Regions from separate parts of the Marinococcus sp. LNHM4E3-1 genome, predicted to be linked through region 1. Evidence: predicted binding sites of a transcription regulator. Region 1 holds the regulator's gene; the other holds the start of a gene.
What was found. The regulator LexA, encoded in region 1, represses DNA repair genes until DNA is damaged. The targets are predictions, from matches to a motif close to CGAACATATGTTCG.

Region 1 (15,867 bases):
CACGGTCCAGAATGTCGGTGCCAATACGTTCTGACGCGCTTAACAGATCCGGGGACTCCCGGCGGAGCTCGAGGATATTGTGGTAATCGATAATATAGCAGAACGCGAGCGCGCTTCCATAGGTGAGGGCGGTTTCAATCCCTTTTTGAAGTGCGTATTCTGCTTCGTCCGAACCGTCGAGAGCGACGAGGATGCGTTCGTAGTGCAGTGCCATTGCAATCAGTCCCTTCTGGCTTTTGGTGGTGTGTCTATAGTTTAGCTCATTTTTTTCTTCCTGCGTGTGAGGAACCTCACATCCAACGGAGACTTTTCAATTTATACTGGCCTCGTAAGCAGCTATAAGTGAAAACTATTCCAGCCTGAAGGGGCGTTGAAAATAAAGCACAAAGGAGTTTCGGTATGATGGATGGATTAAAGCAGATTGTCTGGAAGGAAATGCTGAATGAATGCGGCGGGGCCATTCCGCAAACCCTGCCGGAATTAAACGGAAGAGCGGAGCGAAACCAGGAAATCGCCTGCCTGCTTCCGTTTTATGTGTACTATTTTCATACGTATGAATGGCAGGAATACTCGTTAATGACAGAGCATGCGCTTCCGGGGACGCTGAACCACGCTGCCTTTATAGCGATCGACACGCCGTCGCTGCAGGCTTCGGCACAAATGAAGCGGTACTTTTACGGGCTGTCGTTTATCAGCAGGCTCCCGGCGGACGGGGAGACGGCGTTTACCCTGGAGGAATGGACGCTGCATGTATTCCGGAAATACTATTACTTAACAACAAAAGCAGCCCTTCCGGCCGGGGATGCGGCCGTAAAACAGAGGCGGACCGGCACGTGGACCTTCCGGGTTATGTAGGTACTGACGGCAAAAATGAGAGCGTTTGCGAAGCGTACAAGTAATAAAGGAGGACTGCTTGAATATGCAGAAGCACTACTACGGATATGCGGGAGAAAGCACGGCAGAAGTGAGGGAGGAGGAGTATATACGGTTTGTGTATATTTTTGACGAACCGGACCGGCGGGAGGAAGTGCTCTACATCGGCACGAGGGAAAATGTTCGAAAATGTGCCCGGGGGATAGACCTTTTAAATATCGAACTGGAGCTTGCGGACGCTGTCACGGTGGGAAGCCGGACGTTTAAAATTATCGGAATTGAACGGGTGCCTCCGTGTGAAACGGTGGAGCGCACGTTCCAGGGCGGCATGGTGACGTATTATTTTTCGGAAGCGGATCTGCCGTTGTCCTGAAGGGTGAAAAAACGGGCAGAAAATAAACATACAAAGGAGATGCGATATGTATAAAACAATTCTTGCTGCTGTGGATCCATCCGAGGAAGCGAAACGGGCTGCCCGGACGGCTATGCTGCTTGCCGGCAGGTTTGAGGCCACGCTCGTTTTCGCACATGTGGTTAATGAACGGGATTTCAGTGCGTTTCAGTATTACGTGCCGTCAGCATGGGACGAGACGAAAAAAAAGAACGAAGCAATGCTGCAGCAGTACGCATCCGAAGCCGAACATGCGGGAGTGGCGAAGGTGGAGACGGTGCTGCGCTCCGGGGCCCCCAAGTCGACAGTTCCAGCGGAGCTCGCCCCTGATTTCGGGGCCGACCTGATCGTTACCGGAGCTTCCGGCATGGGCACGGTGGAAAAATTAGTGATGGGGAGCGTATCGAGCGGTGTTCTCCGCCGGGCCAGGGAGGATGTGCTTATCGTCCGGAAGGAAAGCGAGGGCGGACATAAAAAAATTCTGATAGCCGTGGACGGCTCCGAGGAAGCGGCCCTGGCATTTGAAAAGGGCGTCCAGCTCGCGCTGCAGACGGAGGCGGAATTGTTTATCGTGCACGTGTACAACTCCAACCTTCTGTATTCTACCGTACTAAATACTGATGTGCAGAAGTTCATGGAGGACGATGACCGGAAAATGCTGGAGGATTACAAAACCCAGGCGGAGCGTCTCGGCGTCGCAAACGTAACGACGTCTCTGCTGTACGGCTCGGCAAAGCTGATTATTCCTCAGGAATACGCCGTGCAGCATGAAATTGATCTGATTGTGAGCGGGGCGTCCGGCAGAAACAGGACGGAGCGGCTGCTGCTTGGAAGTGTGGCGGAGGGCATTGCCCACCGGGCGATCTGTGATGTGCTGATTGTGCGGCAGCCGCTCGAGCATAGAGAGCAGTAGAATTATTTTCTGGAGTGAATCAGCCCGGTTTGATAGGCGTACTCCACCAGCTCCCTCCGGGTTTTCATCGCGAGCTTTTCCATTAAATTAGTGCGGTGGGCCTCGACGGTTTTCACGCTGATCACGAGCGTCTCGGCAATTTCTTTATTGGCGTAGCCAAGCGTTATATAATAGAGCACCTCCCATTCCCTCGGGGAGAGCCTCCTCGGATTGCCGAAGGCAGGAGGCGTGTTATGGGCCTGCACCAGGGCCTGGAAGGAAGCAGAGGCGTAGCGGTTATGCCGGGCGGCCGCCCGGATGGCCCCGTATAAATCGTCCAGGGGATCGGTATGCAGCAGGCACCCGGTGGAGGCGCGTTCGTACACCTGCTGCAGGAAAGCAGGCGTTTCCTCCCCGGAGACTAGAAAAACGGACGGAAGCAGAGGGCGTTCGAAGATAGCTGCTTCCGGTGAAAGCGTGCCCGCATCAATGACATAGACGGGCTTGCGGCCTCCGGTTGGTAAAGCCTCTGCAGACGGCCATCCGGCTGTTTCCTTAATGACGGTACAGTCAGGAGCTTCTTCGAGCAGTATTTTTAACGCTTTCTGGTAGATCGGACGTCTGCTTACTAAAACGATCGAAATCATGCGCTCACCTTCTTACGCTGGGGTTAGACGTTCATGCACAGAGCCTTTCGGGAATACATGCCTATAGCATTAACCATCAAGTGTAAAAAAAACAGGAGAAAATAATTAAGGGTTTTCCCTTATATTTTTTAGAAAACTCCTTTGATAGTATCATGGTAATACTATCGAAGGAGATGGAAATAATGAGCAGGCCCCTTCAAAGTCTCCCCGTGAACGAGAAGCCGAGCGGATCTTTTGCAAGTATGCTTTCTCCTGAAGAGTTTGACCGTTTTCAGGAGCGCACGCAGCTGGCGCACAAACGGGCCGGAACGTACCTGTATTTAGAAGGAGACCCTTCTGATTATTTCTATTTTCTCTACGAAGGAACCGTGAAAATTCAAAAAAGCACAAGTGACGGAAAAGAATTAACAATTACGCTGCTTGGAAGCGGGGACCTGGCCGGTGAATATGGCAATCTGAATGCGGTGCGCCATGATTTTTCGGCGAAGGTGTCAGCCGCCAGTACGATAGGTGTGATTAAAAAAACAGAAATGGAGGCATTGATTAAAGAATCCGGCGCCTTCTCCCTCAAGATGATGCAGTGGATGGGCAGCAACACGTTAAAGGAGCAGTCAAAATTCCGGGATCTGCTGCTGTACGGAAAAAACGGCGCCCTGGCCTCAACCCTGATCCGCCTCAGCACAACGCACGGCAGGGAGGTGGAGAGCGGCACCATCCTGCAGCTGAAGCTGACCAACACTGAGCTCGGAGAATACATCGGCTTATCCCGGGAGGGCGTGAACCGCTGCCTGAACGAGTGGAAAAAGGCCGGCGTCATTTCCTATGAGAACGGCCTCATTGTTATTCATAACATGCTCTATCTGCGCAGGCTGTGCAACTGCCCGCTTGACAACCTTTGCTCCAGCGAAATATGCCGTCTTTAGCCACGCCTAACGTCATAAAACCATGGTCCCCCGGTGCCTTTTTCAGGCGCCGGGTTTTTGGCGTTTTCCGGGATTATAACCGTACGACCATTACACTGCAGTCGGCATTTTTTGTAATATGCTCGGAAACGCTGCCAAGGAAAATTTTCTCGACGGCATTTAACCCGGTAGCGCCCGTGATAATCAAATCAACGTTGTATTTTGGCACAAGATCGCGCGGAATAGCTGTTTTTGGCGATCCGTATTCGATATCAGCCACCACATTCGTGATACCAAACTCCTCCGCCTGCTTTTTGTACTTGTCGAGGAGCTGGCGCGCTTCGTCCTCCACTTCACCGATGAGTGAGGAGTCATAGTTACTCATCGGGCGGTAGGAGTTACGGTTGATGACGTGGGTGATTACAAGCTGCGACCCCTGTGATTTGGCAAGCGGAAGAGCTGTTTCAAATGCGTAATCTGCCTCTTCAGAGCCGTCCACAGCAACTAAAATAACGTCCATTGTATGCATGATATGCCTCCTAAAGAAATTATTGTGTTTTCACTGCGTACTTCTAGCTGGTAAGCATATTTTCCTTTTAACGAACGCAAAAATTGTCCTGGGACCGATTAAGAGACGGTGCTGCCGGGAATTAAAACAAATAAAAGCTCGCTGGAGGTGCGTTAACGTGCTGACCGTTATTTCGGCAGAAACAGGCCATATGATCGAGATGGAAATCAGCGGAAAGATAACAGAGGACGATTATGAAACGTTCGGGAAATCGTTTGACGCCGTGAAGCAGGACGACACTCCGATCAATCTGCTTGTAGTGGTGACGGACTGGAAAGGAATGACGCCGCAGGCGGTTATGGAGGACCTGAAGTGGCTGAAGCGCATAAAGGAATTTCAAAAAATGGCGTTTGTCAGTGATGAAAAAGGCATCAAAGCAGTGGAATCCTTTGGTAAGCTTCTGCCTGGAGTGGAAACAAAGCATTTCGGGCACACAGAAAAGAAACAGGCACGGAAATGGCTGGCACGCTGACCAGTACCGCTTTTATTCATATAATATAATTATGTTAACTAAAATTATTGATCGAATTTCAGCCGTCGCAGAAAAAGGATTACCCCGGCAGTAAAAGCGGGTAAAAGTGACTAACGGCTATAATACGCACGTCAAAGGAGGCACCAACGTGAATAAAAAGCAGAAAAAACAGCTGGATAATTTAATTATCGAATATTTGAAGGACAGGGGAAAATCCCACGAACTAAAGGTGGCAGACGAGCTGTCGGAGCGGTTCGAAGGAAAGCTCCATGCTGCGACAGTACTTGTGAGAATCGACAGAATGAAAAAAAGCAACGAACTGCGTCATGAGGCCAAGGCTGTCCATGACACAATCGTCTGGGCAAAAAAACTGTAGTTTCATCACAAAAATAGGCGATCGCGGTTTTTAATCCGGCGACAACAGGGAAAGACAGGAATAGAAAGAATGGCAGATGAAAGCTTTGCTGTCGCACAGCATATGGAGGAGGACAATAGGAATGGAAAAACTGGAATTCCAATTTATAACATGCGATAAACGGGGAGAAATCCCGATAGAAAGCGGCATATTGACGATCGAAGACGACAATACATGGCAGGCGGAATTGATTAATTTTACCGGAGGCATGGATTTGTTTTCGGATCAGGGCAACGAGTTCCGGATTAAGGATAACAGCCTGGTGGAGTATGAAGGAAAAGGCAAAGCCTCAAAAACAGGCGATGAAGAAGCAGAAGGAAATATTGTTATTAAAGGCCAGGGGAAAATTAGCAAGTACTAATAAAGCATCCCGCCCGGGGTGCTTTTTCCATGAACATGCCGGCTTTAAAGGAGGAATTTTTATGGACACGTATTATAACCATCCTGAATACCGTCCGTTTTTCCCGAACGCACTGAACGCTTCGCATTCCATAGAAATAATGGATTTTGACGGGCTTGCCCTGCTTATTCAGATGACTGATAGGGCAGTGGAGTCGCCGCACCGGCCGGATAAAGCGAACCTGCTGCACTGGCTGTGGGACACCGGGGTCGATTATTTGGAGAAAAATGATCCCGGCGACCGCCAGCGGATGGTAATTACAGAAAAAGATCTGGATAACGGCAAGTTGATTACTCCCTATGAAAATCTTCTAAAAGAATTCGATGCTTCCGGCTACTGACCAGCAGCTTAAAAAAATTTCCCCCCAGGAGGTAAATATGTCATTTCGAAATTCAATAGGAAAAAATGTTAGAATCGCCCTCGCAGATATAGCTAAAGAAGATAAGGTTCTGCAATTGATTCTTGCGCCTAAAACGATGGAAAAGTTTATTATCGTCGAAATCGATTCCATCGATGAAATGGGCATATGGATCGAACACGAAATTGAAGCCGAGCTCGATGAAGATGAAGACGGGGAAAAGCTGCTGCAGACGCAGCGCGAGAAAAAGTTTGTCCGCTCAAAATTCTTGATTAAGTGGCACTACATCGAAGGGGCCTACGCGCCGCTTGACGATGACGTGAACAGCAAAATGAAATTTCTGCGCTAAAGGGAGGAGTCTTACATGGACGATTGGATTCATCAATTATCAAGCACGGCCCGCCAGAATAAAAAACAGGCGTCCACCGTGGAGGAAGAAAAACAGATGGAAAGCATACGCGCCTGCTCCGAGGAGCTTACAGGCATGTTTGATGAATTAATGGGAACCATTAACGGCCGGTCGGATTTAAAAGTGGAAAAAGTAAAAAGCAACAAGCATGTAAAATATTTTTACGGCGTTTCTGAGCTTATTATTGAGACCGGCGAGGTGTTCACCCGCAAAGGCTTTCTGGAAATGAGCTTTAAAATCCGTATCAACGACTCTGCCTACAACGTCAGCGACGTCCGTCCCCGCAGTGCTTATCTGAAGGACTTGAACACCTGCAGATGGGAAACGGAAACAGGCACTGTTTTTAATGACGAACAGGCATCAATGTTATTTAAGCAGGCTCTGCTTCCTTATATCGAAGAATAAAAACAACAGTTGTAGCCCGGATATGTTCCGGGCTTTTTTTGTGACTTTATTTCAATAGGCGTAGTTTAAAACAATCGAGTGTAGTAAAATATATCGCTTTGTATCAACACATAAGACAACGGAATATATACAGCGGTAAAAAAATGCTGGATCAGGTTAAAAGAACCAGAAAATAAATTCTGTAATTTTAGAAAAATAATAGTACTTTATTACTTGAAATTGAAGTATTATAAAGGAGAGGGGGATAAACGATGGCTACCGTGTATGTCAACCGTCATGTCCGTTATGTGCAGGTACTGTTAAGCGATGAGGGGAGTCTTTTGCACTGTTTGACCTGGGAAACCGATGACGGATTTGTCTTTGACATCCACGCGCTTGATGACAGCTCGTTTTCCCCGAAGTACGACAGGATTTATATGCCATTTGACCAGGAAACAATGACGCTTCACGGAAACACATATATTTTATATTAACCATCCGTCTGCTGATAATAAATGAAGGGTGCTCAGTGTTTTCGAACGTTTTATGTATTTTAAAATATACACTACAATATGTTGTGTGGAATAATTATTTGTAGTGATGTAATTGTTCCGATATCCGTTTTGTTTCTTTTTATATACATGTGTACCGGGGCAGAGTTAATGTAATTTCAAAAGGGTGTCGCTTGTATACCGCGGTGGTAATGTTTGTTTCCTATGCAATAGGGCGGAGGAGTGTTATGCTTTGGGCGGAACAGAAGTTGAAAGGAGCATGCGCTATCTCTCAATTTTCTTATGTGATCGATGAAGAAGGAAATGAAGTGTTCGTAGGGACTAAAGAAGACATTAGGGAAAAATTTCCGGCTAAAGAAAAGCATATTTTTAACACTGAAGAGGAATTGCTGAAAGGCATACGGGATTTTCGGGAAAATGAACGAATCATATCTGTCGTAAGCGACCTGCCGGTGTTAAACGAACAGTGGAAAGAGAAGGACAATATGTAACATGATTCGTTCAGGCCGGGACCGGACCGGGGGATATTTTTTATTACTTACAAGGGGACCGGACTTTTTCCAGGAAGTCCGGTTTTTTATTGGGTGGGGGAGTATTAAAGGCATTGGCGTAGTATAATGAATAAAGCACCTCCCAGTCTTTGTCAGAGAGGAAGATGATGATGAACAAAAAAAGAAATACCGCCTGGCTGCTGGCTCCGCTGCTTTTGCTTCAGGCCTGGTGGCTTTACCGGGAAGCCGAAAAGCAGGGCAAAGCCAAATGGAAGTGGGGTCTGTGGGGATTAACACAGTTTCCGACCCCGGCAGTGGCTTTTTACGTCATTCATAAATGGAAGAAGTAAGCCCGGCTGCTGCTCTTCCGAGGTTTCAAACCGGCGTCGAGGTGTAATAGCATAAAAAGAAGCCGGGACTTCTGCCGGCACATGCAGCACCTATTAGAGTGAAGGGGCGACAAAAATGAAACAGGAAACCCAGGAAATTAACGAAATTGTACTCGACGAATCGGAGCTGCGATTTGAGTCTGCATACTTGTATCTCGAAACGTCCGATCCGGACCGGATCGGGGAAAGCGCCTGGACGATGGCCATTTATAATGCAGAACAGGAGTTTTCCGAAGAGTTTATCAATCGAAACAGCATCAGTATACGGTTCAAAACTGAAGAAGCAGAGTATCAGGGGATCGTTCAATTTAAAAACATTGAAGGCGGCGGGAAGAAGCATTGCCACCTCGATGGTCTTGATGAACTGGTGCAGATATAAAGCAGGTATGACAACGGGTGACAGCGGAAGCTGGCGCCTGTTTTTTTATATGCACGAAAACCGGAAATCGGGGGAACGTTTAATACGTGCGAATTCGGGGATTATAGCTGTGAAAAGATGCTCAAAGATTGGAAAGGAGAGAAAGTCATGAGTCCGAGAAAAGAAGCAATGGCCCAGCTGGCCGGAAGAGTCGAGCGGGGGGAAATCGGCGCCGAATGGTCGCCGGTGGATGAAATCGAGCAGGATCGTTTTCAGGAGCTTGCGGAGCATGGATATGTTACGTATGACGATGCCTCCGGAGAAAAAGACCAGGCGGTTTACAGCGGTATTAAAATCACAAAAGAAGGCCGCGAGCTTTATGAAGAATACAAACGGCAGGTAGACGAATAGAAATTAACGCATCCCGCGGGCGGTTTTATACAAGCCGCCCTTTTAAAAGAATGAAATTCAGGAGGACGCGATGCCGACACTAGCACTAGAAGCTGTTAAAACAGTCTCCACAAATGAAGTTATTCAGGTAAATGAAGGTCACCTTCAGGCAGGCGGTGGACCGCTTGAACGTTGGACCGTTTCCATTACAGACTGCGACAACGAGGAATTTTTCCACCAGGCATTCGACAGTGCTTCTCCTGCGCTGGATTTATATTTTTACACCCGGGAAGGGTTTCAGTTTGGCGGACAGGCCTACATCACCCGGTCGGATCAGAAAAGCATAGAGCTTGAAGGAAGCAGTGCCCTTCAGGAACAGTCGTAATCGAATAAAAGGAGGATGATGATGACACAGGAAGCGGATTTTTCCCAGGAAGGGCTGAAAGGCTACCGCATACGCCCGCTTCATTTTGCCGGGGAATCAGTCGAAGTGTATAAGGACGAAGAACTCGTGCTGCTCGTCCAGGTGACCACCTCAGCGATGGCAGCCGAAGCGAGTTTAAAGGAAGAAAACGTACCAGACTGGCTGTGGAGCATCGGCCTGGATTATCTGAAACAGGAAGCGCCGGCGGAAAGGAAGCGTCTTGTTATTACCGTGCAGGACGTGACGGACGGAGAAATAAACAAAACGTACGACAATTTATTGAGAGATTTCGAAGCGCCCTCGAGCTGAGAGGGTGCTTTTTGTTTTTATTTATATAGAAGAAAATGGCTAAAGGCTTCTTTTCCGGCAGGCAGAGAGAGAAACGGTTTTCACTCATTTGGGAAGGAAATTCTTTCGGAAAAAAACGGCCGGGTGTCTTCTCGAACCGAAAAAACTGTGGTATAAATAAGTGGAGGGGGTGGATGACAGTGGCTTTAGTGGAATTCAAATGCAGAACGCAGCCGCAGGTGACCTATAGCAGTGACGGTCATGAAATTCATTACAAGGTGATTGAATACGCCGATGGCTATGAAGTGGTGCTTCATTCGATGAGTGATTTTCAGCCGGCCGATGAAAAACTGTTATTTCATCAGGGAAGTCAGGTCATTCACGCCAAAGAGCATACTTACGTATTAGATACCTGCGATTGTGTGTACAGCGGTGAACCCGATGAAACCATCGATCATTCGATCTGTCACAAACCGTATTCTAAATCCATGTAAACAAACGCTAAGCGGAGCTTTCCTTCCCGGGAGGCTCTTTTTTGTGGCAGACGCAGGGACAAAAAACATTCCGGAAAATAGAAAGGGGCATACAAATGCTGCATTTTGAAAAGAAAGATCTTCACAATTTAAACCACGCGGAGGCGCCGTACGTATCCATTTACCAATACGGAAAAACGGACATCAGCAGCCATCCATCCGACAGCAGCCGGGTGGGGCTCTCCAAGCAGGGCATGATGAAGCTGATGAATTACTGGATTGAAGAAGGCAACCTTGATGATAACGATAAGCAGCAGATTAAAGAGTGGCTCGACCAGTAACCTTTCAGGAGACGGGGAAGAAATTCGGGTTTAGCAGCAAAGGTGCAGGGAAAAGGAATCACAATTCACCAATAGAAAAACGAACTTCAGGCACGTATCGGCGCCGAAGTCGTTAAAGGGGGAATCGTGATGGCACGCCTGCTTGACTTTTACCACGGACCGTATGAAGGCAGCCCGGGAGAGTCTGAACATTTTAATGGACCGGTGCTTCACATCTTTGAGCGCGACCAGCTGCTGCTGTCGATGCAGATTACGGCAGAAGCGCTGGGGACAAATGAACTGAACGTAGACATGACAACGGTGTATGAATGGCTCTGGCACCGGGGGCTTGAATTTATCGAACAGGAAAATATTACGTCAGCCACAGTGATAGTGATTACGGATAGAGATGTTGAAGGAAATAAAATTGTTACGTCGTACCGGACGCTTGCGTGCCGGGCATAATAGAAACGGGGCTGTCCCAAAAATCGAATGATGGCTCTTTTAAGCGGAAGCTGGAGATGATTCTCCGGCTTCTTTTTTTGTGGTTTCTGCTTTTTTCCGTAGATTATGGGAGACAGCCAATAATCCAAATTCCGTGGTCACCTTGGCGGTGCCCCGCAGGGCAAACCGACGAAAGCGACGGTTCGCTTTCAAGTGCCCAAAAACACTTTCGGCTTCGATTTTGCGCCGGGCATAGGTGGATGCTCCCTCGTCGCTCGTTAACGCCCGGCGGGCGATCGCCTTGCCCTCTTCATAGACCGGGTTGATGCGGACCTGTCGGTTGCCTTCTGCGGTGGTGCATTGGGGTTTCAACGGACAGTCGCTGCAGTCTTCGCTTTCATACCGCTTGAGGTCCCGCTGGTAGCCATAGCGGTCGGTGCGTCGCTCATAGGCTTGAAACCGCACTTTTCGGTGGTTCGGGCACCAGTACAGGTCGTCCTGTTCGTCATAGGTCCAGTTCTGCACCGGATGGATGGCCCGCTGAAAGGCCCGGGTCTGCTCCTGGCGCATGCGGGGGTATGGAATCAAAAACGGAATGGCTTCCTCGATCAGGGTCAGGTAGTTGGGTTCACTGCCATATCCGGCATCGGCAATAATTTGGCCCGGAAACGGGAGGGGCCGCTCGTCCAGCATCGTCAGATGCGGAAGCAAACACCGGGTATCCATCGGGTTGGGGTGCACCGTATAGCCGACAATGTACTGGTTTTCCGTACCCATCTGGATATTGTACCCCGGTTTCAGCTGGCCGTTACCCATGTGGTCGTCTTTCATCCGCATAAAAGTGGCATCCGGATCGGTTTTCGAAAAGCTGTTCCGCCCATCGAAGGTAGCCAGGTACCGCTCGTATTTGACCAGTCGCGGCAGATAATCCCGCTCGATCTGACGGTGACGCTTTCGCCACCACTTTTCCTCGGCTTTAGCTTCCCGGCGCTCTTCGGGTGATGCCGCGTCGGCCTGACGCGGCCCGGCCTTCTCCTGGCGTCCGGCCAGCTGGACCGCCACCGCCCGGAGGATATCGGCGTCGATCCGTTCCTGCCCGTCGGGCAGGGAAAGAAAAGGGGCCACTTCCTGCCAGAGCACCGCCAATTTCTCCTGGAGGCGCTGGTCATACCGGACGGTGGACTTGCGCCACACAAACGTATACCGGTTGGCATCCGCTTCGATTTTGGTCCCGTCCAGAAAATAATGCTCCCCGGTGATCAACTGCTCGTCGAGCAGTTCCTGAACCACGTGGTGAAAGAGCGGCGTGATGCGTTCCTGCATCTGTTCGGAGCGAAATCGGTTGATGGTCCGGAAGTTGGGCGTCAGGCCCCCGGCCAGCCACATCATGCGGAGGTTTTCCTGCAGGGCCTGTTCGATCGCCCGGGCCGAATACCATTCCCGGGCATAGGCATAGATGACGATTTTGGTCATGGTTTGAGGTGGATAGGCCGGGCGTCCCGCCGAAGAAGCTTGGGGACTCCCAAACCGCTCGGCCAGCCGATCAATGGTGTCGTTGACGATCCGGACCAGATCCCCCTCGGGGATCATGGGTTTCAGGCTTGTTGGTATCGGGAAGCTCTGTGTGTTATCATCGGTAAACATAAGAAATCATCCTTGTCGTATGGAGAGTGTCGTGACTTAACCATATCATCGAAGGATGGTTTCTTTCTTTTTTTGCGCATAGGAAAGGGGCTGTCCTATTTTTGGGACAGCCCCGTTTATGTGATTAAAAGATGGTGCGGAAAACGCCGGTGACTCTGCCGAGTATCGTACAGTTTTCTAAAATGATCGGGTCCATGGTGGCATTTTCAGGCTGCAGGCGGATAAAGTTTTCTTCTTTATAAAACCGTTTAACCGTTGCTTCCATTTCATCGGTCATAGCGACAATAATATCGCCGTTATCAGCGGTCTGCTGTTTTTGAACGACAACAAGATCCCCGTCAAAAATGCCGGCCTCTATCATGCTGTCCCCCTGAATGGTAAGCATGTATACCTGTTCTTCGTCGGTCACCATGCGCTCCGGAAGAGGGATGTATTCTTCTACATTTTCCACCGCAGTGATAGGCTCCCCGGCCGTGACTTTACCGATCACCGGCACGTACACAGCTTTGCTTTCGTGAATCGGCTCGCTGCCCTGGTCTTCAAGCTCAAGCACTTCAATTGCCCGCGGCTTAGTCGGGTCGCGGCGGATTAAATTTTTGTTTTCAAGACGGGCGAGGTGCCCGTGCACCGTTGAACTCGAGGCGAGCCCCACGGCTTCTCCGATCTCCCGGACCGAAGGCGGATAGCCTTTTTCTTTTACTTCTTCTTTTATATAATCAAGAATTTGCTGCTGGCGCTTGGATAGCTTCATCTCCGCACCTCCTTTTGAGGAATTTTTCTGAGTAAAGTATAGCATGAGGGGAACAAAAACGCAAACACCCGTTCTAATATTTCTGTTGACGGGAACAGGTATTCTGGTATACTGAATGAATATAAGAACATACATTCTCATTCAGGGGGAACATGCATATGAATAAACTCAAAACCTTCACTTCAACGGACTGGACGATGCTTGCTTTATTTGCATTCGCGCTTTTATTTTTGGTATATTCAGCGGACGCTTCGATCACTCCGGACACGCTGGGCGGCACGGAAGCAGACCGGCCGGCAGAAATCGTCTATGAACAGGAGCATCCGGTTTTGAAGGACAGGCCGGGCTATCAGGAACAGCCGTGGGAACGAACGGTTTCGTTTGACGCTGCCGAACAGTAAAACACGAACGGAAAGGAACGCAGACAAATGAAAGCATGCATCATTTACGCCCGGGTAAGTACGGAAAAAGAAGAACAGCAGTCCTCGCTTGCCAGGCAGCAGGAGGAGCTGGAGGCTCTTGCTGCAGCGAACGGTTGGGCGGTGCAGCAGACCGTGACAGAACAGGAGAGCAGCTATTCCGTGGAACGGGACGGGCTTCTCCGTGTGTTTGAGCTCCTCGATGACACCGGGGCGGATACACTGCTGATTACCGATGATACGCGGCTTGGACGCGGAAATGCTAAAATCGCCGTGCTCCATGAGCTGCAGAAAAGGGGCACGTCCATCTATACAGTAAAGGATGACGGGGAGCTCGAAATTGCGGATACCGATCATATGATTATGGAAATTTTGTCCATTGTGGAAGAGCATCAGCGCCGGCTGCATAATTTTAAAATTAAGCGGGGGATGCAGCGGGCGGTGGAAAACGGGTACCACCCGGAAGAAAACTTCGGATTAAACCGCAGCGGCGGCCGGAAGAAAATAGAGGTGCCCATTGAAGAAATTGTTAAGCTGAAACAGCGGGAGCTGACGTTTAAAGATATCGCTCTGACGCTCCGGGGCCTTGGCTATGATATTTCTAAAGCGACGGTGCACCGACGTTATAAAGAATATGAACAGCAGCGCGCGGAGATAGAACCGCAGTGATTTGTTTGCGGTACGGCGCTGTTTTTAATATAATAAAAAAGGAACGCCATTTTAAGGGAGGCAACTTATGCTTTCGAAAGAAAAAATTGACCGGATTAATGAGTTAGCCAAACGTCAAAAATCGTCGGGGCTGACTGCAGAAGAACAAGAAGAACAGCAGGCGCTGCGTCAGGAATATTTAAGTAAATTCCGTTCCTCGTTTAAAAACCAGCTCGAAAACGTAAAAGTGGTGGATGAAGAGGGCACGGATGTAACTCCAAGTAAGCTCGAGCGTGTCAAACGACGGAACCGCAGCTTCCGGCATTAAGATAAAAGAGAGGCCTGGTCTTAACAAAGAGCAGGCCTTTTGATTTTCTTCTTTCTCTATTAACACGCTTGTGTAATCGTTTTAAAACCTTTATCATAAAAGCGTACTAGAACACGGAAATTCCCGCGGGGTCAACTCATAAGTGCGGGTTTCCACCCAAAAATACATACAGTGGAGGGACATATGCATGGCAATTAGCACAGAACAGTTAGCAATTAACACGATTCGGACGCTGTCCATCGAAAGTATTGAAAAAGCCCAGTCGGGTCACCCGGGGCTTCCGATGGGAGCGGCGCCGATGGCGTACGCGCTCTGGACCAAATCCATGAACCACAACCCGGCCAATCCGGACTGGTTTAACCGCGACCGCTTCGTGCTGTCCGCCGGACACGGGTCGATGCTTCTATACAGCATGCTGCACCTGAGCGGCTACGACCTCTCGCTCGAGGAACTGAAAAACTTCCGCCAGTGGGGAAGCCAGACGCCGGGCCACCCGGAATACGGGCATACCGCCGGCGTGGAGGCAACCACCGGCCCGCTCGGCCAGGGACTGGCCATGGGCACCGGCATGGCGATGGCCGAACGCCATCTGGCAGCCAAGTATAACACCGACGACCACGCCGTAGTTGATCATTTCACCTACGTGCTCTGCGGCGACGGCGACCTGATGGAAGGCGTTGCTTCGGAATCGGCGTCCCTCGCCGGCCACCTGAAGCTCGGCAACCTGGTCGTGCTGTACGACTCCAACGACGTGTCGCTTGACGGCGCGCTTCACCAGTCGTTCTCCGAAAATGTGCTGCAGCGCTATGAAGCCTACGGCTGGCACACGGTCTTTATCGAAGACGGCAACGACGTTGATGCGATTGAAGCAGCGATCGAAGAAGCGAAGCAGTCCCCGAAACCGTCGATGATCGAAGTGAAAACCGTCATCGGCTACGGAGCACCGAACAAAGGCGGCACGAATGCGGCCCACGGCGCGCCGATCGGCGACGAGGAGTACAACCTGGTGAAAGAAGCCTACCAGTGGGACTACGACGCGTTTCATATCCCGCCGGAAGTAACCGAGCTGTTTGACGAAGTCAAGCAGGCCGGTGCGAAGGCCGAACAGGAATGGAACGAGCTGTTTGACGCCTACAAGCAGGCGAACCCGGAACTCGCCGGAGAACTCGAACAGGCGATTGCCGGCGAGCTGCCGGAAGGCTGGGACGCCAATCTGCCGGTCTTTACGGATGAAAAAGTAGCGACCCGTGCCGCCTCCGGCGATGTGCTGCAGGAAG
Region 2 (15,867 bases), on a different contig from region 1:
GGTTACGACAGAAGAGGGCGTGCTGCTTTTGTTTGACATTGGCAGTGCACTAATGAATGCGGAAATGGCTCTTGAAATGCTGCCGGAGCTCGAAGGCCGTATTACAATAGCTGATGCCCCGCTTGTGGAAGGAGCGTACATCGCTGCGGTCGAAGCAGGGATGGGAAAAACGCTTGAAGAAGTAAAAAAAGCAGCAGAATCGGCAAAGGAATGGAAAAAAATCGAGAATTAATGAATAAACCCTGCAGCCAGGCTTACGGCTGCAGGGTTTTCGTTGATATAGAGTTTTATACAAAAATTTGAAATGCCCGGAGGCTCCAGGACTCCGGGCATTTCCATTTATGAGCTTGTTTTTGGTCTTGCATTTTTATAATAGGAGCTCTGCGAGGTTTTTTCTTTTTCGGCAGAAGGTGTTTTCGACGCGCGAGCTAGTAACACGTAGCTGAGTACTGCTGCAGCGTCTGCTCCAAAAATCACAATTCCCATTGGGACCGCTGTATGCTCTCCGGCGATGCCAACCAGCGGGGCCGAAGCCGCTCCGAATAAAAATGGAAGCAGCCCGATTAATGCAGCAGCGCTGCCGGCCCGGTGGCCCTGTTCTTCCATCGCAAGAGAGAACGAAGCTGTATTTACAAGCCCGAGGCTTGAAACGACGAAAAACATTGGAATGACGATAGCAGCAAGCGGTGCCTGAATCACAGTCATTGTTAATAGGACGGAGCTTGAAATGAGGGTCAGCCCGAGTCCGAATGTGAGTATTTTTCGTTCCGGTACAATGCCGGCGAGCCGGCCGGTAGTCTGCGATCCGATAATAATGCCGATTCCGTTAAGCGCGAATAAAAAGCCGAATGTTTGCGGCGAAGCTCCGTAAATGCCTTGATAAACAAACGGCGTGCCGGAAACATATGCAAAGATGCCGGCCATTTTCAATCCCTGGGCAAGGGCGAAGCCCATAAACGAACGGTCCTTTAATAAGCTCCCAAAGGTACGTACGGTTTCTTTTATATCGCTGTCGGAACGATTAGTTTCCGGGAGGGTTTCCGGAAGCAGGGATAAAACAATAATAAAGATAATAATCCCTATCCCGCTTAGTACGGCAAAGACGCCGTTCCATGTCGTAAAGTTAAGAATGGCTCCGCCAAGCACTGGAGCAAGTATTGGCGCAAGGCCGTTTACAAGCATCAACAGGGAAAAGAATTTTGTCATTTCTTTCCCGGAATACATGTCCCGGACAATTGCCCGGGAAATAACGATGCCGGCCGAAGCTGAAAATCCCTGCAGAAAACGGCAGGCAATCAGAATCCAGATGGTCGGGGCAAATATACATAAAATAGAAGCGGCAATATAAATAAATAAGAAAACGGATAGCGGTTTTTTTCTTCCATTCACGTCGCTCATAGGACCGACGATTAATTGGCCAAAGGCGAGGCCGAGCAGGCAGGCTGTTAAACTAAGCTGCACAAGTGACGCACTTGTATCAAGATCCTGTGCTATAGAAGGGAAGCTGGGTAAATACATGTCAATAGTCAAAGCACCAAATGCAGCCAGTGAGCCCAGCAGAATAGCCAGGCCGAGCCGTTTTTTAGACGATACCGCCTGTGTGGAACTCATGATAAAATCTACTCCCTTGTTAAATGATTTATGTATTATAGGACACGTCTGTTTTTTGCACACAAGAGAGGATTCTAACATAGGGCATATAAAAAGAAAAGCCCGTTTTTAAGACGGACTTTTCCCGGATTTTGTTTCCATAGCCGCAAACAGCAGATGCCAGCATTCTGCAGCAAGAGCGAAAAAAATAATAATAAGCGCTCCGGCCCATTCCTGAAAAAAGGCTACAGCAATAATTACGTACCACGAGCATCGAAGCAGGTGCTGAAGCGGAGGCATCCATAAAAAGCACAGCGGCCGGAAGAGAAGAAAAAATGCAAAGCTGAACAGGAAAAATACATATTCCTGAGTCAAGTCTACGGCGAATACAGCACTTAACCCTTCATTTATTAAGGAAAAAAAGGAAAGATTCATCACCTTCCGCTACTCCTCAGTATCTGCAGGAAATCGGACGCCGATCTGTGCACGTATTTCATCAAGCACCTGCAGTACTTGAATGGAGCGTTCGATAGGAATGTGCCGCACATCTTCATCGGCGCACAGCTGAATAAAGGCCTGTATTTCGTGAACCATGGAGTCCTCCTGATTGTTTTCCCAGAGGATAGTCGTTTCATCTTTTTTTGTAAGGGTCACCCGGTGCATATGGTTAATATGGTCGATGGTGATCGTGCCGTCTTCGCCCTGCAGCTCCACCGGCTGGGTGGAAGCAGAAATTTTTGAATAGCTGACAACAGCCTGGGCTTCGGGATAGCCTAAAAGAGCGGCAGCCTGACCGTCGGCTCCGGTTTCAAGCAGATAGCCGTGCGCCTGTACTGTATGCGGCATGCCTAGGAGTTCAAGGGCGGGGTGGAGGCAGTAGGTGCCAATATCCATTGAGGCCCCGTTGGAAAGCTCAGGCTTAAAAGCGTTGAGCACAGTCCCCTCGCGGTAAGCGTCGTAACGGCTTGAATACTGACAATAGGAAATCGATGCCCGGCGGAGTTTTCCGATTTCGTCAAGGTGGTTCAAAACAGTCTCCCAGGCCGGGAAATACATGTTTTTGATCGCTTCCATAATAGTGACACCGTATTCTGAAGCAGCGGCAAGAAGCCGCTTTGCCTCTTCCGCATTAGAGCACATCGGCTTTTCACAGATGATGTGCTTGCCGTGCTGGATACCAGCCATAGCTATGGAAAAGTGATATCTCGTAGGGCTTGCAATATACAGCGCTTCAACGTTTGTGTCCTGGCAAAGCTGTTCTAAATCATCGTAAGCCGAAGACGCATCGTACTGATCCGCAAGCGTTTGGGCACGCTCCATATTCCGCGAATATACCGCCTGCAGCTGAAAGTCTTCAAGCGAACTGCCGGCCTGAATGAACGCTTCGGTGATCCAGTTTGTTCCCACGGTGGCAAAATTCATTATGTTAAACCTCCTTAAATGTCAGCTGATCCTAAGAGCTTCCTTTTCTTTTCCGGTTCGTCCGTGTTTTTGCTTCCGTCTTTGGGATGGAAGCCCGCCGTTTTCGTTCCTCAAAAAAGAGAAAAAACTGGTCGTATGCCTCCACAGCAGCTGCAAAGCCAAGAATGAAGAAAATAGATCCGGCTTCCTGCAGCAGAACATAACCGAGGGCTGCGTACCACAGCATTTTTAACAGCCGGGCCGCTGCCGGTTTCCATAAAAAAAATATAGGACGCAGTAAAAGATACAATAAAATAGCGAGAACAAATACAGCGATATTTTCGCCGAAGGTACCCGGCACCCGGGATATGATTTGATCGATGATTTGTCCGAATTCTGCTAAGCGTTCTTCCATTGGCTGCAGCTCCTTTAAGTGATGTAGATACAAATATTCATAACTGTATCGTAGCGGTTTTAGCTTCAAATGAACAGCCTTGAATCAAAAAAATACAAATGATAAAAGCTCTCTTCCTGAAAAAGAAGAGAGCGTGAAATCAAAGATACATAAAAGTAAATTACGGACGGATAGGCCTCAGGTCTTCATTTTCCTGCAGGGAACAAATGTATTCGACCAACAGCTCGATAACATTTTCGATATCGTCCATGCTGGCTGTCTCCACAGGGGCGTGCATGTACCGTAGTGGAAGAGATACATTAACGCTTGGAATACCGTCGCCAGCGAGACGAAGCCGGTCAGCGTCAGTACCGGTCACCCGTGGAGTGAGCTCGTATTGCACGGAGAGGCCGGCTTTTTTGGCCGCCTGCTCCAGTCCTTCATTAGCTGTCGGGTGAATCGGAGCCCCTTTGGCAAGGACGGGTCCGCCGCCGAGTGTTACTTCTGTTTCCTGATTCGGATTGGACCCGGGGTAATCATAAGCAAATGTAACGTCGAGGGCAATTGCTAAATCTGGACGGAGGCCGGCGCCGGCAAAATGAGCCCCGCCCATGTTTGTTTCTTCGTTCACCGTGCTCACGCCATAGACGCCCACCGCCGGGCGTTTGTTCTGCAGCCGGCGCAGAACTTCTGCAGTAATAAAGGCACCTGTCCGGTTGTCGAGTCCCCGTCCGCTGAAACGGTTGTTTAACAGCTTTTCGGGCGTGCGCTCATAAACGCCGGCATCGCCGATGGAAAGATACTTTTCCATTTCTTCTTTACTATTAGCTCCAAAGTCTATGTACAAATCGGAAAAGGCGAAATCTTTTTTACTGCCGCCCTTGTGTTCCGCATTGACGCCCGTAACGCCGGTGATAGGTCCCTGCCTGCCCTGAAAGGTCACTTTCATTCCCAGTGCAGGTACCTGGCTGATGCCGCCGAGCTTTTCCACCCTTACGAAGCCGCTGCTGTCGATCGACTTTACAAGAAAGCCGATTTCGTCACAGTGACCGGCTAAAAGCACGTGAAACGGGGCTTCCGGATTGATGGTGCCCCAGGCATTGCCTATCGTGTCTGTGTGAACTTCATCAGCATACGGAGAGACGTACTGAAGCCATTTACGCTGAATAGCCATTTCGTGGCCGGATGGAGAGGGAGTTTGGAGCAGGTCGTATAAAAACTGTTCAGATGTTTCCTTCATAAGTTCTCCTCCTTGAAAGTACAATTTATTACAGCATCCCGTTTTTCGGCTTTGCCGTCAACTCCTGTTCCTGAAGGAGTCGGGAACTACTTGTAGTGACCACCGATTTTTTCTGCGCGGGCAAGGGCCTGGCCGCCGGGAAGAAGCGATGAGGCCTGGAGCACAGCTGCCGGTCCGTACCGGTCTTTGAGGGTATCGATCGTTTTGTTTAAGTCTTCCCGGTGCTCTTTTTCGGAAAATAAATCTAACTGCATAAATTGATTGCTTTCAAGCTGCTGCAGGCTGACGCTCAGTCCCCGGACCGGGTAGTGTGTCCAATGTTTACGAAACAGGGAGGCGGCGGCTTCGTAGATGGCTTTGCCGTCATTAATCGGCTCGGCCTGGGAGGCCTGCCGCTGAAAATGAACAGAATTCCCGTTATCATGCCCTTCGGCTCCTACGGTGACTGTCCAGCCGCTGCAGCTCTCCGCCCGGGCCCGGCGTCCGACCTCTTCGCTCAATTCGCGAAGCACGACGCTGATATCATCCCAGCTCGAATAATCACGGGGGAGGGTCATATGGTGGCCGACAGCCTTTCGATGCGTATGAGTGCCGGGAGAGACAGGGGAAGGGTCAATGCCGTGCGCTGTCTGCCATAGAAGCTCTCCGTTCAGCCCAAAGCGGTGCCGCAGCTCTTCCACAGGGTAGGCAGCGAGGTGGCCGGCTTTTCGAATCCCCATCTGCCGCAGGTGCTTTTCCATCCGGCGCCCGACTCCGAACAGATGATTTACAGGCAGAGGCCAAAGTGTGGAAGCCAGCTGTTCCTGCTTCAGGGTGAAAATCCCATCGGCCGATTTTTTGGCAAAATGGTCACAGGCCATTTTGGCGAGAACCTTGGTTGCTCCAATGCCGGTCCGGGGATAGACGCCGAACGCCCGAAGAAGATGCCTGTTGATGAACAGAGCCGCCTGCTCCGGCGTGGAAGCCGTATGTTTGTATGTATGCGTCATATCTGCAAACAGCTCGTCCACGCTGTAGGGTTCTATTTTATCAGTGTAAGCTTCAAGCGCTATGGCAATTTGTACAGAAATTCTTAAATAAAGCTCCATACGCGGAGGGATAACAACAAGCCCTGGGCATTTTTGCTGTGCTTCTCCAAGTGTTTCGGCTGTTTTCACTCCTTCGCGTTTAGCAATAGGGCAGGCAGCCAGAATCACCCCGCTCCGGATGGACGGATCTCCGGCTACAGCTGTTGGTTTATGCTGAAGGCTGGAATAATACAGCTTTTCAACGTTGGCGTAGAACGACTGCATGTCGATAAGGAAAATAACACGCTCCACGGCCCAGCCCTCCTTTGGTGAAACAATTGTTTCTTTCTATAGGGTATACCTCAAAATAAATATTTTAAACGAACAAATGTTCTTGTTTTTGATAAAAAAATCAGGCCCTGGTCCAGGGCCCGGCATATGCATTACGAAGAAGGAAGCCCCCTTTTTTGTACGAGGGTGTTATTAAATCGCTCGAGCAGCTGGGCAAATTGGTCGCGCTCTTCCTTGTCCCAGTCAGCCAACAGGCTGTCATACATATGAATCCGTTCCTGCTTCAGCGTATTGATTGCCTCAATCCCTTCGTTCGTAATAAAAATCTGGTTGACCCGTTTGTCGTGATGATCCGGGCGGCGGGAGACAAAACCTTTTTTCTCCAGCGAGTGAATCTGACGACTGAGCGTCGAAATATCGAGGAGAAAGTGATCAGCTAGCTCACGTGCAGAACGGGGGCTCTGCTGGTGCAGTACCTGAAGGATCAAATATGCGGAACGGTCCAGGCTGCTTGCCTGACTGTCAAGCGTCCGTTTAAAATCCGCCCGGCGCATTAACGTTACCACGCCAGTTTCAATTAGTTCGAGCATTTCCTTATCATGTTCGTTCATCGGGGCCCCTCCAATTCCAATCGTTCTTTTTCTCTATTGTAATATAGATCAGGACCGAAAAAAGAGATAAGCGTAAAACGATATATATAAAACGAAAATGACGTACGTTTTTTCCTAGTCCGCTCGCTGCATAGCCCTTCTTTCAGCGTATTCGAGGCATTTTTCGCAGACAAAGACTTTTTCATCCTGTTTTGTGAAGTACGGGCGCATGTAAGAAGTTTTTGATCTGCAGTAGTAGCAGCGTTTTGAGAAAGAGAGGCTTTTTATCCATTGCTTCAGCAATAAAATTCCCTCCTTTTGTATTAGGATGTATGTTTACGATAAGAGAAAGGGAGGGTGAATGCGAACGATTTGCTTATAAAAAGCAAAAAGCGGCCACTCTGCTTTTATATGAATTTATATAATTATTCAATAAAATAATACTTTAATTTATGAATGAAAACTTTCATTTTCGGGAAAGAAACTGTAAATGAAGACTAATAAGAAGGTGATCAGTGTGGCAAAAAGATTAGACCGTGAACAATGGAGCGTATTTCAAAGCGAGCTCTATCAGACGAATACGACTGTCGTAGTGACAGATGATTTAATATTAATCACAGATCCTACATGGCTTCCAGCCGAAATTGAGGAAATAAGGAATTTTGTCGAAGAACGAAAAAAGGGCCAGCCGGTATATCTGCTGCTGACTCATTCGGATTTCGATCACATTATCGGAGCCGGTGCTTTCCCGGAAGCAACCATCATTGCTTCCCGTGGATTTAATGCCAGGTCGGATAAAGAAGAAATTGTGCAGGAAATGAAAGAGTTTGACAGTGCATACTATATTCAACGCAGCTATGAAGCCATGTATCCGAAACCGGATATCATTGTTGACTCGGATGAGCAGGTGCTTACAGAAGGAGAAACTAAAATTACGTTCTACCTGGCGCCGGGTCATACCGTGGATGGATTGGCGGCGGTCGTAGAGCCGCTCGGTCTTTGTATCGCCGGAGACTATTTAAGCAATGTAGAGATCCCGATTATTGAATATAACAGCGAGTCCTACCAGTTTACGTTAAAGAAGCTGAATGAGCTATGGAAAGACGGCAAATACAATACCGTGGTCCCGGGACATGGCCTGGTTGCTTCGAAGCCGGAAGAAATAGAGAAGCGTCTCCGGGATTCAGAATGGTATATTGAAAATACGAAAAAATCGTTGGAAGATCCATATGTGGAGAGCGCCATTTTTGCATTTATTGACCGTCATAAATTTGAAGAACCGTTAAAGCATGTCCACGAAGAGAATAAAGAACAATTAAAAACGGAAAGATAGAAAACTGGCTGCTCTGTAGAAGGGCAGCCAGTTTTTGATTTCATATTTCTCATTCGGAGGATTCGGTTTGGTTACGCGGAAGAATCAAAACCTCCACGCGTCTGTTCTGGGCACGGCCCTCTTCGGTATCATTCGAAGCAACCGGCTCAAACTCGCCGAACCCTTTGGCGCTGAAATCTCTTGGATCGAGGTCAGGATTTTCGAGCACAATTTCCATGAAATGGACCGCCCGCATGACACTGAGCTCCCAGTTTGTGCTGAAGTCCGCATTCGCGATAGGGGTGTCATCCGTATGGCCGCTGATAATAATGTTGCGAGGGGGGTTTAATACAAGCAGCTCGGACATATCCTCAGCCGTTTCAAGAGCTTCTTCGCGTATTTCAGCTTCACCAACATTGAATAAAATATTGTCTTTGATGGAAAGGAGCAGGCCATCATCGGAGAGGCGGGTCGTAAACTGGCCTTCAAGCCCCCGTTCATCAATAAAGCCTTCCACTCTTTCCTGAAGCTCGGCAAGTTCGTTTTGGTCTTCAGCCTCTTCGATTGCTGTTGGAGGGCTTTCATCGATATTATCTTCGGCATTCAGCTCTTCGACAGAGCTTCCGGATTCATTAATGCCGCTTCCGCCAGTGAAAACCGAGTTAAAGGAATCGGAGATCTGATCAAATTTCCGGGCATCCACTTCACTTGATGCAAACAACACAATAAACAGCGCAAGCAGCAGGGTTAAGAGGTCTGCGTATGGGAGTAGCCACGCTTCACTGACGTGCTCTTCCTCTTCTTTTTTCCGCTGCCGCCGCCTAGCCATTTTCGGTACCTTCTTTCCATTCGGTTTCCTGGGCTGCCTCCATAATCTTTTCGCGATCCTTCGCCGGAACGTACATTAGAAGCTTTTGTTCAATCGTTTTTGGGGGCTGGCCCTCCTGAACCGATAATACACCTTCAATCATGACACTGCGGACATGGATTTCGTGCTTGGATTTGCGCTTGAGTTTATTGGCAAAAGGATGCCAGAGTACGTAGCCGGTGAAAATACCCAGAAGGGTGGCTACGAAGGCAGCACTGATTGCTTCTCCGAGTTTATCAATGTCAGACATGTCGGCAAGCGCCGCAATGAGACCGACCACAGCGCCCAGGACACCGAGTGTAGGGGCGTAGGTTCCTGCCTGGGTAAAAATAGAAACGCCTGTTTGATGACGGGATTCAATGGCTTCGAGCTCTTCGCTCATAATGTCACGGATAAAGTCCGAATTTTGTCCGTCCACCGCCATTGTCATACCATTGCGGAGAAAGGGATCCTGAATGTCCTGTACGTCGCCTTCAAGAGCCAGAAGGCCTTCCTTTCTTGCCGTCTGTGCCCAGCTGGAGAACATGGGAACAAGCTGCGCGACGCTCCATTCATTTTGGTTTTTAAATAAAACACCGAAAAGCTTCGGGACGTTTTTTAATTCGTTACCAGGGAAAGCAATTACTACAGTGGCAATCGTGCCTCCAAAAATAATTAATAGAGCGGCCGGGTTCAGCAAAGAGATAAGCTCCATCCCTTTTATGGCGATACCGCTCATGATAGCTGCGAATGCTATTATAATACCGATGATTGATGCCTTATCCATACGTATCAATCCTTTTATGTTTGATTCTATTGTTTATATCGGCGCTTGGGATGCTAACATAAAGAAGGATGGAAAAATTCTTAAGGAAGTAAGGAATAATTAACTAGGCAGACGGTCTCGTAAATACGAAAGCATGAAGACCGCCTTGAATGGCAGAGAAAGGATGCGCATGATGAAAAAATGGATGATCGTTGCAGGAATGTCAGGGCTTTTGCTCAGCGCTGGCTGTGCAAATAACGGGAACGGAGACAGCGGGAGTGACGAAGCTGAAGAAAATTCTTCGGACGCTCCTGAGGAAAGTAACGAAGAGAGTCAGGAAGAAACAGAGAGCGATGCAGAAGAGGAGACAGAGCAGGCAGAGAATGACGAACAGTCAGATGCAGGAGAGGAGCCACCTGAGAGAGGAGAAGAGGGGGATTTGGAGAATCCCTCGGCTACAGACGCATTAATTAACCGGGAATACCACCTGCCGTCAGATTATGAGCCGGAAAACTTAGTAATACCGGATGTGGCTTTTCCATTTGAGGGAGAACCCCAGAAAAAGTATATGAGAGAGGAAGCCGCAGCGCAGCTTGAAAGCATGTTCGCGGAGGCTGAAGAAGAGGAAATTGAGCTTTCGGCTGTGTCGGGATACCGTTCGTATGACCGCCAGGAAAGTATATTTGCGGCCAACGCGGAAGAAGACGGGGAGGAGGAAGCGAACAAATATAGCGCAAGGGCCGGAGAAAGTGAGCATCAAAGCGGGCTGGCTATGGACGTGAGCACTTCATCTGTCGGCTATTCGTTAACGACAGATCTAGGTGACACAAAAGAAGGGGAGTGGCTTGAAGAAAATGCGCATGAGTATGGCTTTGTAATACGCTATCCGGAAGATAAAACGGATATTACCGGCTATCAGTATGAACCCTGGCACGTGCGATATGTAGGAGAGGATTTGGCCGGAACGCTTCACGAAAATGACTGGGTGCTGGAAGAGTATTACGGAGAAGAGCTTGAAGAAGAGTCATCAAACAGCGAAGAAGAAAAATAAAGCCGGGGTGTGCCCCCAGGCTTTATTTTTTAATCTTCATCAATTGTCGGCAGCTCGGTTTTTGCGATTTTTTCATCCAACGCTTCGTAATCGTAGTACGAAATAGTACGGTACAACTCTTCGCGTGTCTGCATATCCTCAAGCATATCCTTTTGGGTGCCTTTGTCATGAATTTCCTGAAAAACCCGTTCGACTGCCTTGGCAGCGGCCCGCAGGGAAGTAACCGGATAGATGATCATATTAAATCCCCAGGATTCAAACTGATCAGCATGATAATACGGGGTGCGGCCAAACTCGGTCATGTTAGCAAGCAGCGGCGTGCTGGAGAGGCTTTTTCCGGCCAGTCGGAAATCCTCCTCTGCGGAGAGAGCTTCCGGAAAAATACCGTCTGCGCCCGCTTCCCGGTACAGGGCTGCCCGCTCCATAGCTGCTTCCATTCCCTCCACACCTTTGGCGTCGGTACGGGCAATAACGGCTAGCGTCGGAGCTACTTCTTTAATAACTTTAATCTTTTGAACCATTTCTTCAGCCGATACCAGTTTTTTGCCGTTTAAATGCCCGCATTTTTTCGGGAGGTCCTGATCTTCAATCTGGACGGCGGCCACACCGGCTTCGGTCATTTCCCGGGCGGTGCGTGCCACATCAAGCACTCCCCCAAAGCCGGTATCAATATCAACGAGCATCGGGAGCTTTGCTGCGCGGACAATATCCCGGGCCCGTTCAGCAACCTCATGGGAATGAATGATGCCAAGATCCGGCAGGCCCCGGCTCGCTGTATAGGCAGCGCCGGATAGATATAAAATGTCAAAGCCGGTGTTTCTGGCGATCAGTGCAGACATGCTATCATGAACACCGGGAATCTTCACCGCCGGCTTCTGATTAATACGGTCACGAAATAATTGGGCGAGTTCTTTTTGGGAAACAGGTTCTTCGGTTAACCAACTCAATGTATTTCCTCCTTTTAGTAAACCCAGTCTGACATAAAGTGATGAACAGGAGTTTCCGCCAGCCGGTCATGGTCGAGCATTTGTTCCAGAAGCAGGGAGGCCTGTTTCGGAGGGTAGTGAGCATTCAGATTCTGTCGGCATTTTTCGATAATCTGCGGCTTGGCCTCTTCCCGGCGGCGCTGGTGGCCAAGCGGGTATTCCACTTCTGCTGGAGCGGTGCTCGTGCCGTCCATAAAATGAACCTGCACCTGATTGGGAATTGAACGCTTAGACGGATCCAGATAATCTTCAGTGTACTGTTTGTTTTCTTTCACGATCATTTTGTTCCGGAGCTGATCAATTACCGGATTTGCAGCAGCGGAATCCTCATAGTGATCAGCGTCAAGCCGGCCGAAGATCAAGCCGACGGCTGTCATATACTGCAGGCAGTGATCCCGGTCCGCTGGATTTTGCAGCGGGCCGGTTTTATCGATAATACGGATAGCAGCTTCGTGAGTAACAATGTCGATGCGTTCAATATCCTGCAGCCGTTCTTTTACATCCCGGTGCAGTTCAATAGCGGCTTCCACAGCGGTTTGGGCGTGGAATTCAGCCGGGAAGGAGACTTTGAACAGGACGTGCTCCATCACGTAGGCATCCATTTTTGGCACAGACAGCTCTTCTCCATTCATCATTACATCCTGAAAGCCCCAGCCTTTGGCAGAAAGAGCTGTAGCATATCCCATTTCGCCTTTGACAGCCATTAAAGCGAGGCGGACTCCGCGGCTCGTGGCATCACCGGCGGCCCAGGATTTACGGGAGCCGGCGTTAGGATAATGGCGGTACGTACGAAGACTGGAGTTATCCACCCAGGCGTTGGAAACCGCGTTGATCATCTCCTGTTTACTGCCGCCAAGCATATGGGTGACCACTGCTGTCGTAGCTACTTTAACGAGAAGCACGTGGTCGAGCCCGACCCGGTTAAAGCTGTGATTTAAAGCGATGCATCCTTGAATTTCATGGGCTTTCACCATGGCGGTTAAAACGTCGTTCATCGTCAGAGGCTCCCTGCCTTCTGCCACGCGCTGCCGGCTTAGATAGTCTGCGGTGGCAAGGATGCCCCCGAGATTATCTGAAGGGTGACCCCATTCTTTGGCAAGCCAGGTATCGTTATAATCGAGCCAGCGGATCGCGCAGCCAATATTAAAGGCAGCATGTACCGGGTCGAGTTCAAACTGGGTGCCTGGCATGCGGGCACCGTTTGGGACGATTGTGCCTGGAACAATAGGACCCAGATGCTTAGTGCACTCTGGATATCTTAATGCCAGAATCCCTGCCCCTAACGTATCCATTAATACATAGCGGGCAGTGTCATACGCCTCGCCGCTTGAGATTTCCTGATCGTATACATAGTCGGCAATATCGGTCAGTAAAGCATCTGTCTGCTGCATCGTCTGGTTCATCCTCATTTCCTCCTTTAGGTTAACGTAATGTCCCGCGGCCCGGTGTAATTGACTCTCGGACGGAACAAACGGTTATTGCTGTGCTGCTCGATCACGTGGGCCCCGAGTCCGGCTGCCCGCGATGCAAAAAAGATAGGCGTATACAGGTCAATGGGGATGCCGAGCAGATAATACACCGGCGCTGCATAATAGTCCAGGTTTGGATGCAGGCCTTTTTCTTCTGCAATAAGCTCTTCGCCGCGTACGCACATATCATACAGGTCCATGCGATCCTGCTTTTCCGCGAGTCGGTGCAGCGATTTTTTCATCAACTGGGCGCGCGGGTCCATTTTTTTCATATATACCCTGTGGCCAAATCCCATGATCCGTTCTTTGTTGGCCAGTTTTTCCCGGAAGAGCCGCTCGACTCCGTCCGGGGTGCCGGCTTCCAGCAATAGATGCATAACGGCTTCGTTGGCTCCCCCATGCAAAGGACCTTTCAGAGAAGCTACCGCCCCCGTGAAGGCACCATACATATCGGCCTGGGTGGAAGCAATCACCCGGGCTGCAAAGGTAGAGTTCGGCATTTCATGCTCAATGTAAGCCACAAGAGACTGATCAAACACTTCGGTTTCCAATGCTGTAGGCGTTTTCCCGGTGAGCATGTGAAGCATATTGGCACTAAAAGACATTGAAGGGTCTGGAGAAATTAGCGGTTCATGCTGCTGTGTACGATAGCTGCCCGCCATAATGGCAGGTATAGCACCGAGCAGTTTAACCGCTTTTTCCTGGTTTGCTTCTGGGGAATGGTCATGCATATGCTTCTCGGAGCCGGCAAGCAGGGAAATGCCGGTACGGAGCATATCCATGGCGCTCATCGAAGCAGGAAATAATGAAAAGGAAGAAGTCAGAGATTCGGGCAGTTCGAGCTGTTGATAAAGGCGGTCCTGGAAAGACTCCTTCTCTGCTGCGTTTGGAAGAGAGCCGTAAAGCAGCAAATAAGCAACATCCAAAAAATGACGGTTTTCTGCTAATTCAATCAGGTCGTATCCGCGTATAACAATTTGTTCCTGATCGACATCAAGATAGGAAATCGACGTCTCGGCGGCAATAATACCTTCGAGTCCGGGGCTGTACTCGTTCTCTGCAGACATAGTGGTGCCTCCTTTATTTTTAAAGCGTTTTCAAAAACGGTTAAAAATATAAGCTGTTTCTTTGTATAATTGTATACAATTATTTGGAAAAAGGCAAAACCCTTTTCGACGTGCTGCTAGAAAGAAGAAATATGAAATTCAAGCGTTTCTTTCGTAGAGGCTAAGCTTCTGCGAATATGGGCACGCATGTAATGCTCGGCCGCCGGGCCATCTTTTTGTTCGATAGCAGAGAGGATTTTTTCGTGTTCAGATACTGGAGTGTCGATTGTATAATCAGGGTGCCGGTATCCGCTGAGTCGCCGGTATCTTTCAAGGCGGCTGTTCAGCTGGTTTAAAAACTGAACCGCCGTAGGCGAAGCGTGTTCATATAATAAATGATGGAAGCGGCTGCCATACGTAATGGAAGTGAATCGTTCATCTGCTTCAGCCATATGCAGAAGTGCTTCTTTCATAGCTGCTACAGCCTCAGAGGATGCCCGCATGGCAGCTTCTTTAGCCACAAGTCCTTCGAGCGCTTCCCGGACGGCAAAAATATCGACGGCTTCTTCAATGCTGAGCGCCTGGACTTCCATACGTCCATTCGCTTTTTTTACAATTAATCCTTCGAGCTCGAGACGGTAGAGCGCCTGACGGAGCGGCGTACGGCTTACTGCGATTTCTTCAGTTAACTGTTCCTCGCGAAGCGCCTGCCCTGGAGAATAATGAAATTCAATAATGTTTTGCTTTAAAGCCTCGTAAGCTAAATCGCTTACGGATACACGGCGTCTCTGCACAAGTCACCGCTCCCTTCGGTTTGATTTTGTCTATTATAGCAAAAAAGAGACCGGCACTGGGCCGATCTCTTTATTCAGTATTCTTCTCCGACTGTGGTGCGACCCGGAAGGCACGGAAGGTGTACGTAAACATTGCAAGGGCGAACAGAGAAATCAGGGTCAGGGCGAGATAAACATTAGAATAAATGGCACTGCTGCCTCCGGAAGCAAACGGGTTCAACGAAGTGGTTACGCCCTGAATTTCCAGCACAGCTCCAAAGATTGCGCTGCTGAAGGCTCCAGCCATAAAGTTCATCAGGTTGAACATGCCAATGCCGACGCCTGTTTCATTTTCTTTAAGAACAGAAGACAAAATATTGGCGGTCGAGCTCTGGATAAGAGGAAAGCCTATATAGGCGATGATTAGAACAACAGAGACAGCGACCGCGGAAACGCCGGCAAACCCGGAAAGCAGTATTGTTCCAAAAGCAATGAAAATCAGGGCGGCGATAACGACTACTTTTGGGCCGTGACGGTCTGCAAGGTCGCCCCCGGTGCGTCCGAGAAAGCCGGCAAGTATTGCTCCCGGAAAGATAACAAGGCCGATCTGCGTAGTGGAAAGTTCATACAGCTCTCTAGTCATAAGCGGAATGATAAACAAAAGTCCGAACATGCTGCACACTCCGAGAAAGCTCGTCAAAATGGTGACGGTATAATATTTGTTTTTCAACAGGGACGGGCGGATGAAAGGATCATCCGCTTTCGCCGTCCGAACAGAGAAAACAGCCATAAAGACAATAAACATAAATAGAAAGATCCATTGAAGAGTAGTCACAAACAGTAAAATTCCGGCGATGGCTGCTCCGAAAAGCGCGGCTCCTAAATAATCGATAAACCCGGAGCGTTTTTCTTCATCCGGCAGCCATTTTCTGAGAAAAGGCAGGGCTAAAAGCGATAGAATAGAGAATAAAAACAAATAACGCCAGCTGAGCCATCCTCCGAGCAGCCCGCCAACAATTGGCCCCACGCCGGAAGCGAAGGCTACTGTAGAAGAAATCAGACCAAAGACGCGGCCTTTATCCTCCGGGAAAAAGCGGGCAGGTA

Region 2: ACTRXI_RS02265 (DNA polymerase IV) is a predicted target of LexA. The motif match lies at 6,014-6,027, and genes of this name have one in related genera.

Annotation. Positions count from the first base shown of each region.
Region 1 covers NZ_JBQLID010000001.1:386,237-402,103, forward strand. The annotation lists gene ACTRXI_RS01910 (universal stress protein) at 1-214, opposite strand, end outside; gene ACTRXI_RS01915 (hypothetical protein) at 400-855, shown strand; gene ACTRXI_RS01920 (hypothetical protein) at 920-1,246, shown strand; gene ACTRXI_RS01925 (universal stress protein) at 1,293-2,177, shown strand; gene ACTRXI_RS01930 (response regulator transcription factor) at 2,180-2,803, opposite strand; gene ACTRXI_RS01935 (Crp/Fnr family transcriptional regulator) at 2,986-3,726, shown strand; gene ACTRXI_RS01940 (universal stress protein) at 3,800-4,234, opposite strand; gene ACTRXI_RS01945 (SpoIIAA family protein) at 4,392-4,745, shown strand; gene ACTRXI_RS01950 (hypothetical protein) at 4,894-5,121, shown strand; gene ACTRXI_RS01955 (hypothetical protein) at 5,243-5,521, shown strand; gene ACTRXI_RS01960 (hypothetical protein) at 5,583-5,900, shown strand; gene ACTRXI_RS01965 (hypothetical protein) at 5,938-6,267, shown strand; gene ACTRXI_RS01970 (hypothetical protein) at 6,283-6,732, shown strand; gene ACTRXI_RS01975 (hypothetical protein) at 6,984-7,205, shown strand; gene ACTRXI_RS01980 (hypothetical protein) at 7,451-7,714, shown strand; gene ACTRXI_RS01985 (hypothetical protein) at 7,716-7,841, shown strand; gene ACTRXI_RS01990 (sigmaY antisigma factor component) at 7,885-8,064, shown strand; gene ACTRXI_RS01995 (hypothetical protein) at 8,180-8,482, shown strand; gene ACTRXI_RS02000 (hypothetical protein) at 8,630-8,872, shown strand; gene ACTRXI_RS02005 (hypothetical protein) at 8,943-9,236, shown strand; gene ACTRXI_RS02010 (hypothetical protein) at 9,258-9,584, shown strand; gene ACTRXI_RS02015 (hypothetical protein) at 9,758-10,057, shown strand; gene ACTRXI_RS02020 (hypothetical protein) at 10,099-10,377, shown strand; gene ACTRXI_RS02025 (hypothetical protein) at 10,507-10,821, shown strand; gene ACTRXI_RS02030 (IS1182 family transposase) at 10,861-12,444, opposite strand; gene lexA (transcriptional repressor LexA) at 12,569-13,195, opposite strand; gene ACTRXI_RS02040 (hypothetical protein) at 13,354-13,596, shown strand; gene ACTRXI_RS02045 (YneB family resolvase-like protein) at 13,624-14,283, shown strand; gene ACTRXI_RS02050 (DUF896 domain-containing protein) at 14,351-14,590, shown strand; gene tkt (transketolase) at 14,778-15,867, shown strand, end outside.
Region 2 covers NZ_JBQLID010000002.1:32,506-48,372, forward strand. The annotation lists gene dhaM (dihydroxyacetone kinase phosphoryl donor subunit DhaM) at 1-232, shown strand, start outside; gene ACTRXI_RS02240 (multidrug effflux MFS transporter) at 340-1,611, opposite strand; gene ACTRXI_RS02245 (hypothetical protein) at 1,720-2,028, opposite strand; gene ACTRXI_RS02250 (Gfo/Idh/MocA family protein) at 2,035-3,012, opposite strand; gene ACTRXI_RS02255 (hypothetical protein) at 3,044-3,406, opposite strand; gene ACTRXI_RS02260 (M20/M25/M40 family metallo-hydrolase) at 3,567-4,625, opposite strand; gene ACTRXI_RS02265 (DNA polymerase IV) at 4,712-5,944, opposite strand; gene ACTRXI_RS02270 (MarR family winged helix-turn-helix transcriptional regulator) at 6,076-6,534, opposite strand; gene ACTRXI_RS02275 (MBL fold metallo-hydrolase) at 7,031-7,846, shown strand; gene motB (flagellar motor protein MotB) at 7,896-8,654, opposite strand; gene motA (flagellar motor stator protein MotA) at 8,647-9,459, opposite strand; gene ACTRXI_RS02290 (M15 family metallopeptidase) at 9,632-10,489, shown strand; gene prpB (methylisocitrate lyase) at 10,519-11,436, opposite strand; gene ACTRXI_RS02300 (bifunctional 2-methylcitrate dehydratase/aconitate hydratase) at 11,451-12,878, opposite strand; gene mmgD (citrate synthase) at 12,893-14,011, opposite strand; gene ACTRXI_RS02310 (GntR family transcriptional regulator) at 14,128-14,784, opposite strand; gene ACTRXI_RS02315 (MFS transporter) at 14,855-15,867, opposite strand, start outside.